Regions from separate parts of the Streptosporangium sp. NPDC000396 genome, predicted to be linked through region 1. Evidence: riboswitches for the same ligand, from Rfam matches in the RefSeq annotation. Region 1 holds a riboswitch; the other holds the start of a gene.
The links. A riboswitch is a leader RNA that binds a small molecule or an ion and turns the genes downstream of it on or off. The one in region 1 is predicted to bind thiamine pyrophosphate.

Region 1 (3,926 bases):
CTGCGTGATCGTGCCCTGCCACCGGGTGGTCGAGAGCGAGAACGTCCTCGGCGGCTACGCGGGAGGCGCCGCCGCCAAGGAGCGGCTGCTGCGCGTCGAGAGGGCGGCGGCGGGAGCCACTCGCCCGGCGGCTCCCAGCCACCGCCCACAGGGCTCCTAGCCACCGTCCACAGGGCTTCATGACCACCGCCCGCGAGACTCGCGGATCACCGCCCGCGACTCGTAGCGGCCACCGTGAGCCTCGCGGGTCACCGCCCGCGACCCGTACGGTGGCCGCCCCGCCTACAGGCGGCGGCGGAACGCGCCGAGGCCGAGCGTGATCAGACCGGAGACGAGGAACGCGCCCACGGCCGCGCTCATCCACGGCTGCGGGACGAAGCCGATGGCCTCCCTGACGCCGTTCCAGAAGTTCGCCCACCACGGCACCTTCGGCGGCGCGGCGAGCAGCCACCACGTGACGAACCCGAGCACCCAGGGGATCACCATGGACCACCGGGAGGGCGCGTTCTCGGAGGTGTCCCAGTTCCTGCCGTGGCCGAGCAGGAAGTAGTCGACCGCCAGCACACCGAACATCGGCACGAACACCGCGCCGATGATGCTGAGGAACGCCCCGTAGGAGTTGACATCGACGACGAGGGCGACGCCCGTGGCCAGCACGCCGATGACCACGGAGAAGATCCGGCGGTCCACCCGCGGCATCAGGTTCTGCAGCGACATCGCCGTGGAATAGACGTTCGCGAACGACTGGTCGGTCTCGCGCAGCACGAGGATGCCGAAGAACAGCGCGCCGAGCGGGGCCGCCACGAAGGGGGCGAACACGGCGGTCGGCTGGCTGTCCACCACCTCGTGGCCGGCGAGCGCCACCGCGTAGACGCCGACGGCCAGGCACGCCACCTGGGCGATGGTGTAGCCGCCGACGACACCGGTGAAGGCGGCGCGGCTGGAGCGCGAGTGCCTGGCGTAGTCCGCCGCGACCGGCACCCACGAGACCGACAGGGCGATCACGAAGTCCACGGCCGACACGAAGGCGTGCCAGGAGCCGCCGGTCTGGGCGGGGGTCTCGCGGAGGAAGACCACCGCGAACCAGGCCACCGAGATAATCACACCGATCGTGACGAACCGCCTGATCAGCCTGATCGCGCCCAGGGGATAGATGGTCAGCGCGGTCGTCAGGACCCCGGCCGCGATCGCCCAGACCGCGTAGGGGATGGACGACCCGAAGATCGCCTGTGCGCCCATGGCGATGACCCATAGCTCGAACGCGCCCCAGCCGATCATCTGGATGATGTTGAGCACGGTCGGGACGTAGGAGAGCTTCGCGCCGAACAGCCCGCGCAGCAGCACCATCGAGGGCTGGCCGGTCTGCGCCCCCGGCACCGCGGCGAGGCCGACCATCGCGGTGCCGATCAGGCTGCCGACGAGGGAGGCGGTCAGCGCCGCGGTGAAGGTGAGCGGGTTGCCGTCGAGCAGCGGGTTGACCACGTAGAGCGCGAAGGAGAACCCGAGCAGGCTGACGCCCAGGTTGGCCCAGAACGCGCCCTGGTCGAGCATGCCGAGGGTCTTCGGCGGAGCCTGGTCGAGGGTGAGGGGGGCCTCGGCATGCTTGGAATCGATGACGTCATGCGCCATGAAACGCTCCCTACGCCGGCATTACCCGGACAGGTTCATGCGGTCGGCGGCGCGCCGGAGGGTATAAGCGACCCTCTGCGTGATTCCGCCCTCTCAGCCCGGTTTGCGCCCGAGCTCCCGCGGTAGACAATTCGCCCTGAATTATGTCATTCATTCCCCTCTGCGCAAGGGGGTGAATCAGGCCGCGAATCCCCGCAAGGGGTCAGGTCAGGCCACGAACGGGTCCTGGCCGCTCTCGCTGACCATGGGACGGCCGGCGAAGTGCCAGGACTGCATGCCGCCACCGATGTTGATCGCGTCCCAGCCGACGTGGTTGAGCCAGGCCGCGGCGTGCGCGGAACGGCCGCCGACACGGCAGACGACGTATACGGGCTCGCCCTTGGGCACCTCTTCGACCCGGGCCTGCAGTTCGCCGAGCGGGATGTGGACGGCCGTGGGCGCGTGGCCGGCCCGCCACTCGTCGTGCTCGCGTACGTCAAGCAGGAACGCGCCGTCCGGCACGGCCTGCACTTCGACCTCAGGAACAGTCATGTCATTCATTCTTTCAAGTCCGTCACCAGATGGGGCGCAAAGTGGCTCGACCGCCCGCAACTCACCGACATGGATGCATAGATCCCCTTAAGGAGGATCCAGCCGTTCCGTGCCGATCGCGGCGGCCCCCGCTCCGGCCCGCATGCCGTACGGCGGGCACGCCTCCGGCGGTGAAGGCCGGCACGCGGGCGCCGGTGAGGCGCGCGGCACCGGCGTATCCCGGTCTTCGAGCCCGGATCCGATTTTAAGGGCGAAATTCCTGGTGACGCCCAGGTAGTGAGCGGGTTCGGCCCCGGTGACGCAGCCGTGCTTCCGCCGGAAGCCGGGTCGTCGCGCTCCGCCGGCGGCCGGAAGGTGACGCGGGCCGGGTCAGGGCACGTCCCAGAAGGCGAGCTCGTGAGCCATCCCCCGGGTGAACAGCTCCTTGGCCCGGTCCAGGTCGGGCACGGCCTCATCGATCATCACGGCGATGCGCTCGGTCAGCTCGGCGAAGCCCGGATGGGCGTAGGTGTCGACCCAGGCGCGGTAGCGCGGCTCGGCGGGCGGGTTCTCGGCGAGGATGCGGCCCAGGGTCGAATACCCCCACATGCAGGGGTAGAGCGCCGCCAGGCCGTCGGCGTAGTCCGCCGCGGAGTCGAGCAGGAACGAGGTGTAGGCCGCGCAGGCCGGCCCTTTCTTCGCTCCGTCGAGGTCGGCGCCGAACTCGGCCGACAGCGACCGGTGCAGGCTGAGCTCCTCGTGGAAGGTGGCGTGGGCCAGGTCCACCAGGTCGCCCAGATGAGCGTCAGGGGCCTGCCAGGCCAGCCGGGAGAACACCCGCACGTAGTCGAGGAGGAACAGGTAGTCCTGCTCCAGCCACGACCGGAACACCGGCTCCGCCAGGTCTCCCCTCGCGATCCCCGCCACCGTCGGATGGGCGAGCTGCGCCTCGACAAGGGGACGGCCGATGGCGTGGAGTTCCGCAGAAATGCTCATAGGCAGAGCATTGTCTCAGGCCAGGGCGGCCGCTCCGAAGGAGACGCTGAAGCGCCTGCACCAGATGGTGACGGTCTTCAGGCTGTCCAGGTCGGCTCCGGCGGGGATGGCGTAGTTCGCGTTGCCCTTGTTGCCCTTGAGCGCGCCCAGTTCGAGGTGCTTGCCGTCGTCCAGGTTGAACCATCCGGCCTTGCCCTCCTTGACCGGCTGGTCGCTCAGCCACACCCGCAGGTCGGGACCGTCGGAGGTGTCCAGGTTCTCGATCCTGAGCACCCGGCTTCCGTCGGCCAGTTTCAGGACCACGGCCTTGCCCCTGGTGTCGTGCTCGTGCGAGACGAACGTCCCCGTGGCCAGGGTCTTCGGGCCGCCGGCCGGCTTCGCGGGCTTACCCGGCGCCTGCGCGCCCGTGGCCTGCGAGGTCGTGGCCCCCGGGCTCGCGACCGCGGCCGGCGCGGCCTCGTTCACCTCGACCGTGGTGAACAGGCGCCACGGCTGGAACAGATAGAGGGCGACGCCGAAGGCGACGGCGCCCAAGGCCACGGCCACCCAGGTGGCCGGATGACGGAGCAGTTTCTTGATTCTCATGGTGACCTCCTGCTTCAGGCCGAAGGTATCCCGAGGATCGGCCTCCGACGCTTACGTAGTGCTTACGCCGTAGGGTTGGGGAGTGACGACCATTGCTGAAGAAGTCCTCCTGCTCGCCTACAGCGAGGAAGAGGGCAGACAACTGATCAGCTCAGCGGAGCTGGACGCCGCGCTCGGCGGCTCTCTCCTGGCCGAACTCGCCATCA
Region 2 (3,926 bases), on a different contig from region 1:
TCCTCCGTCACGCGATGGCCTGAAGCGGCAGGGCCGGTTTCGCCCCCATCCCGTTCCGGAAACGATCCTCGGACTTGGGCGTGTTTCATGGATCTTTTCGCGGCGTGGGCGAGGATCCACGAAACACGCCTTGCGTCAGCCCTCGGCCAGAGGCAGGTAGATGCGGCGGCCTCGGCGGGCGAACTCCTCGGATTTCTCCCTCATTCCCGCGGCCAGGGCCTCGTCTTCGGCGATGCCATGTTCCTCGGCGTAGGCGCGCACGTCACGGGTGATCTTCATGGAGCAGAAGTGCGGCCCGCACATCGAGCAGAAGTGCGCGGTCTTCGCCGGGGCGGCGGGGAGGGTCTCGTCGTGGAAGGAACGCGCGGTGTCCGGGTCGAGGGAGAGATTGAACTGGTCCTCCCACCGGAACTCGAAGCGGGCGTCGGACAGCGCGTCGTCCCACGCCTGCGCCCCGGGGTGCCCCTTGGCCACATCCGCCGCGTGTGCCGCGATCTTGTAGGCGATCACACCCGCCTTCACGTCGTCGCGGTTGGGCAGTCCCAGGTGTTCCTTCGGGGTGACGTAGCACAGCATCGCGGTGCCGTACCAGCCGATCATCGCGGCGCCGATGGCCGAGGTGATGTGGTCGTAGCCGGGTGCGATGTCGGTGGTCAGCGGTCCCAGCGTGTAGAACGGCGCCTCGGAGCAGAGTTCCATCTGCAGGTCGACGTTCTCTTTGATCTTGTTCATGGGCACGTGGCCGGGTCCTTCGACCATGACCTGGCAGTCATACTCCCAGGCGATCTTCGTCAGCTCCCCCAGCGTCCGCAGCTCCGCCATCTGGGCCTCGTCGTTGGCGTCGTAGATGGAACCGGGCCGCAGGCCGTCGCCGAGGGAGAAGGTCACGTCGTAGGAGGCGAAGATCTCACACAGCTCCCGGAAGTGCGTGTAGATGAAGTTCTCCGTGTGGTGGGCGAGGCACCAGGCCGCGAGGATCGAGCCCCCGCGCGAGACGATCCCGGTCTTCCGGCGGGCGGTCAGCGGCACGTACGCCAGCCGCACGCCCGCGTGCACCGTCATGTAGTCGACGCCCTGCTCGCACTGTTCGATCACCGTGTCGCGGAAGATCTCCCACGACAACGACTCCGGGCGTCCGCCGACCTTCTCCAGGGCCTGGTAGATGGGTACGGTGCCGACCGGCACGGGAGAGTTGCGGAGGATCCACTCGCGGGTCTCGTGGATCCGCGAGCCCGTCGACAGATCCATGATCGTGTCAGCGCCCCAGCGGGTGGCCCAGCGCATCTTCTCGACCTCTTCGTCGATCGAGGAGACGACGGCCGAGTTGCCGATGTTGGCGTTGATCTTCACGAGGAAGTTCCGGCCGATGATCATCGGCTCGCTTTCCGGATGGTTCACGTTGGCGGGCAGGACCGCCCGGCCACAGGCCAGCTCGTCGCGGACGAACTCCGGCGTGACGCCCTCGCGTAACGCGACGAACTCCATCTCCGGCGTGATCTCGCCGCGCCGTGCGTGCGCGCGTTGCGTGATGCCGGAAGGGTGCGCCGCGCCGGGGGAGCGCCACGCCGATCTCAGCGGAGGCAGGCCCTCGTTCGGATCGGCCGTGTAGGCCGGATCGGTGTAGGGCCCCGAGGTGTCGTAGAGGACGACGGCGGAGCCGTTTGTCAGCGGCACCTCGCGCATGGGCACACGGATGTCCGGACGCGAGCCGATGAGGTAGGTCTTTCGGGCAGGCGAAACCATTGAACGCTCCCTACGCCGGCATTACCCGGTCAGGTTCAAGCGGTCGGTGGCCGCGTCAGCCGCCCTCTCAGCCCGGTGCGCCGGGCTCCCGCGTTCGGTCTTCATGACGTTAACCCGAGATCACCCCATTGCCGCAACCCCCGGCTCTGAGGTATGGGCGCCACCTTGTGCCCTTGTGATCCGGCGGGCCCACCCGCCGGGCAGGCCCGCCGGACACCGGGAAACGGCCGGTGGAGTGCCGCCGTCAGGAGGCCGGTGCCCGCCAGGAGACCGGTGCTCTAGGTGATGTCCACGATGGGCAGGCGGAGGGCGCCGGGGGCGGCGGCGGGCACGACCGGGTTCTTGGGAGCGACGGGCGACAGACGCACGTACGGGGAGCCCGGGGCGGGACGGAGGTCGGCCTCTCCCTTGTTGGGCCACAGCGACATGGCGCGTTCGGCCTGGGCGGTGATGGTGAGGGAGGGGTTGACGCCGGGGTTCGCGGAGATCGCCGAGCCGTCGACGATGTGCAGGCCCTGGTGGCCGTGAACGCGATGGTAGGGGTCGATCACCCCGGTGTCGCGGTCGGCGCCGATGACGCAGCCGCCCAGGAAGTGCGCGGTGGCGGGGATGTCGAACAGGTCGAGCCAGGTCCCGCCGGCGATGCCGCCGATCTCCTCGGCGGCGTGACGGACGAACTCGTGACCGGCCGGGAGCCAGGTGGGGTTGGGCTCGCCGTGGCCCCGCCTGGAGCGGAGCTTCCAGCCGAGCGGCCCCCTGCGCGCGGACAGGGTGATCGAGTTGTCCTTGGCCTGCATGACGAGGGCGATGATCGCGCGCTCGGACCACCTGCGATGGTCGAACAGCCTCGGCACCAGGTGGGGCCGGCGCAGGGCCTCACCGAGAAACGCGAGCCAGCGCGGCGCCCCGCCGCCGTCGATCAGGAGGGAACGGAGCATGCCCATCGCGTTGGAACCGTCGCCGTAGCGGACGGGCTCGATGTGGGTGTAGGCGTCGGGGTGGATGGAGGAGGTGATCGCCACTCCGTGGTTGAGCTTCTCCCCCTTGACCGACGGCCGCTCGAACCCGAGCAGTGCCTCGGAGTTCGTCCTGGTCAGCGCGCCGAGCCGGTCGGACAGCCGGGGCAGCGCCCCCTCGGCCTTGAGACGGTGCAGCAGGCGCTGCGTGCCGTACGTGCCGGCCGCGAAGATCACTTGCTCCGCCGTGAGGGTACGGCGCCGCCAGGGCGCCCCCGTCTTGCTCACCTCGACCCGGTAGCCGCCCTTCACCGGGCGGACCGAGGTGACGGTGGTCTCCGGATGGACCTTCGCCCCGGCCTTCTCGGCCAGGTAGAGGTAGTTCTTGATGAGCATGTTCTTGGCGCCGTGGCGGCAGCCCGTCATGCACTCGCCGCACTCGGTGCAGCCTCTGCGGCGCGGCCCGGCGCCGCCGAAATAGGGGTCGTCGACCTCCACGCCCGGCTGTCCGAAGAAGACTCCGACCGGGGCCAGGTGGAAGGTGCCGCCGACGCCCATCCGGTCCGCGACCTTCTTCGTGATCTCGTCGGCGCGGGTGAGGGTGGGGTTGACCACCACGCCCAGCATGCGCTTGGCCTGGTCGTAGTAGGGGCCGAGCTCGGCCTTCCAGTCGGTGATGCCCGCCCACTGGGCGTCCTGGAAGAACGGGTCGAGGGGTTCGTAGAGGGTGTTGGCGTAGACCAGCGAACCGCCGCCGACCCCGGCGCCCGCCAGGACCATGACGCCGGTGCCCTTCTGCCCGCGCAGCACGTGGATGCGCTGGATGCCCTTCAGCCCGAGCCCCGGCGCCCACAGGAAGTCGCGGACCCTCCAGGAGTTCTTGGGCAGCGTGCTCTCGTCGAAGCGCCTTCCGGCCTCCAGCACGGCGACCTTGTAGCCCTTCTCGGTCAGCCGCAGCGCCGAGACGCTCCCGCCGAACCCGGACCCGATCACCAGCACGTCATAGTCGAACATCCACGATTCCCTTCGGGCGATGACCGGACCCCACCAAACACAGCCGGACCCCACCGGACCCCACCGGACCCAACTGGACACGGCCGTCCCCCGGCTGCCGCGACGGTCAACGGCCGAGTGCGTGACCGTCGCGGGCCTCACCTGCCGCGGGTCTTACTTGAGGTGGAACCTCTTCATGGTCTTGAGCAAGCCCGCCAGAGTGTCGGCGTACTT

Region 2: it holds a riboswitch for thiamine pyrophosphate, as region 1 does, so the genes downstream of both, thiC (phosphomethylpyrimidine synthase ThiC) here and ACFY2X_RS21360 (purine-cytosine permease family protein) in region 1, are expected to answer to the same signal.

Annotation. Positions count from the first base shown of each region.
Region 1 is NZ_JBIAZA010000012.1:220,484-224,409, forward strand. Features, by position in the region: gene ACFY2X_RS21355 (methylated-DNA--[protein]-cysteine S-methyltransferase) at 1-160, shown strand, start outside; gene ACFY2X_RS21360 (purine-cytosine permease family protein) at 283-1,629, opposite strand; TPP riboswitch at 1,619-1,760, opposite strand; gene ACFY2X_RS21365 (rhodanese-like domain-containing protein) at 1,837-2,169, opposite strand; gene ACFY2X_RS21370 (TenA family protein) at 2,530-3,135, opposite strand; gene ACFY2X_RS21375 (DM13 domain-containing protein) at 3,151-3,720, opposite strand; gene ACFY2X_RS21380 (GPP34 family phosphoprotein) at 3,803-3,926, shown strand, end outside.
Region 2 is NZ_JBIAZA010000032.1:17,830-21,755, forward strand. Features, by position in the region: gene ACFY2X_RS37455 (hypothetical protein) at 1-23, shown strand, start outside; gene thiC (phosphomethylpyrimidine synthase ThiC) at 136-1,743, opposite strand; TPP riboswitch at 1,732-1,845, opposite strand; gene ACFY2X_RS37465 (GMC oxidoreductase) at 2,022-3,713, opposite strand; gene ACFY2X_RS37470 (succinic semialdehyde dehydrogenase) at 3,867-3,926, opposite strand, start outside.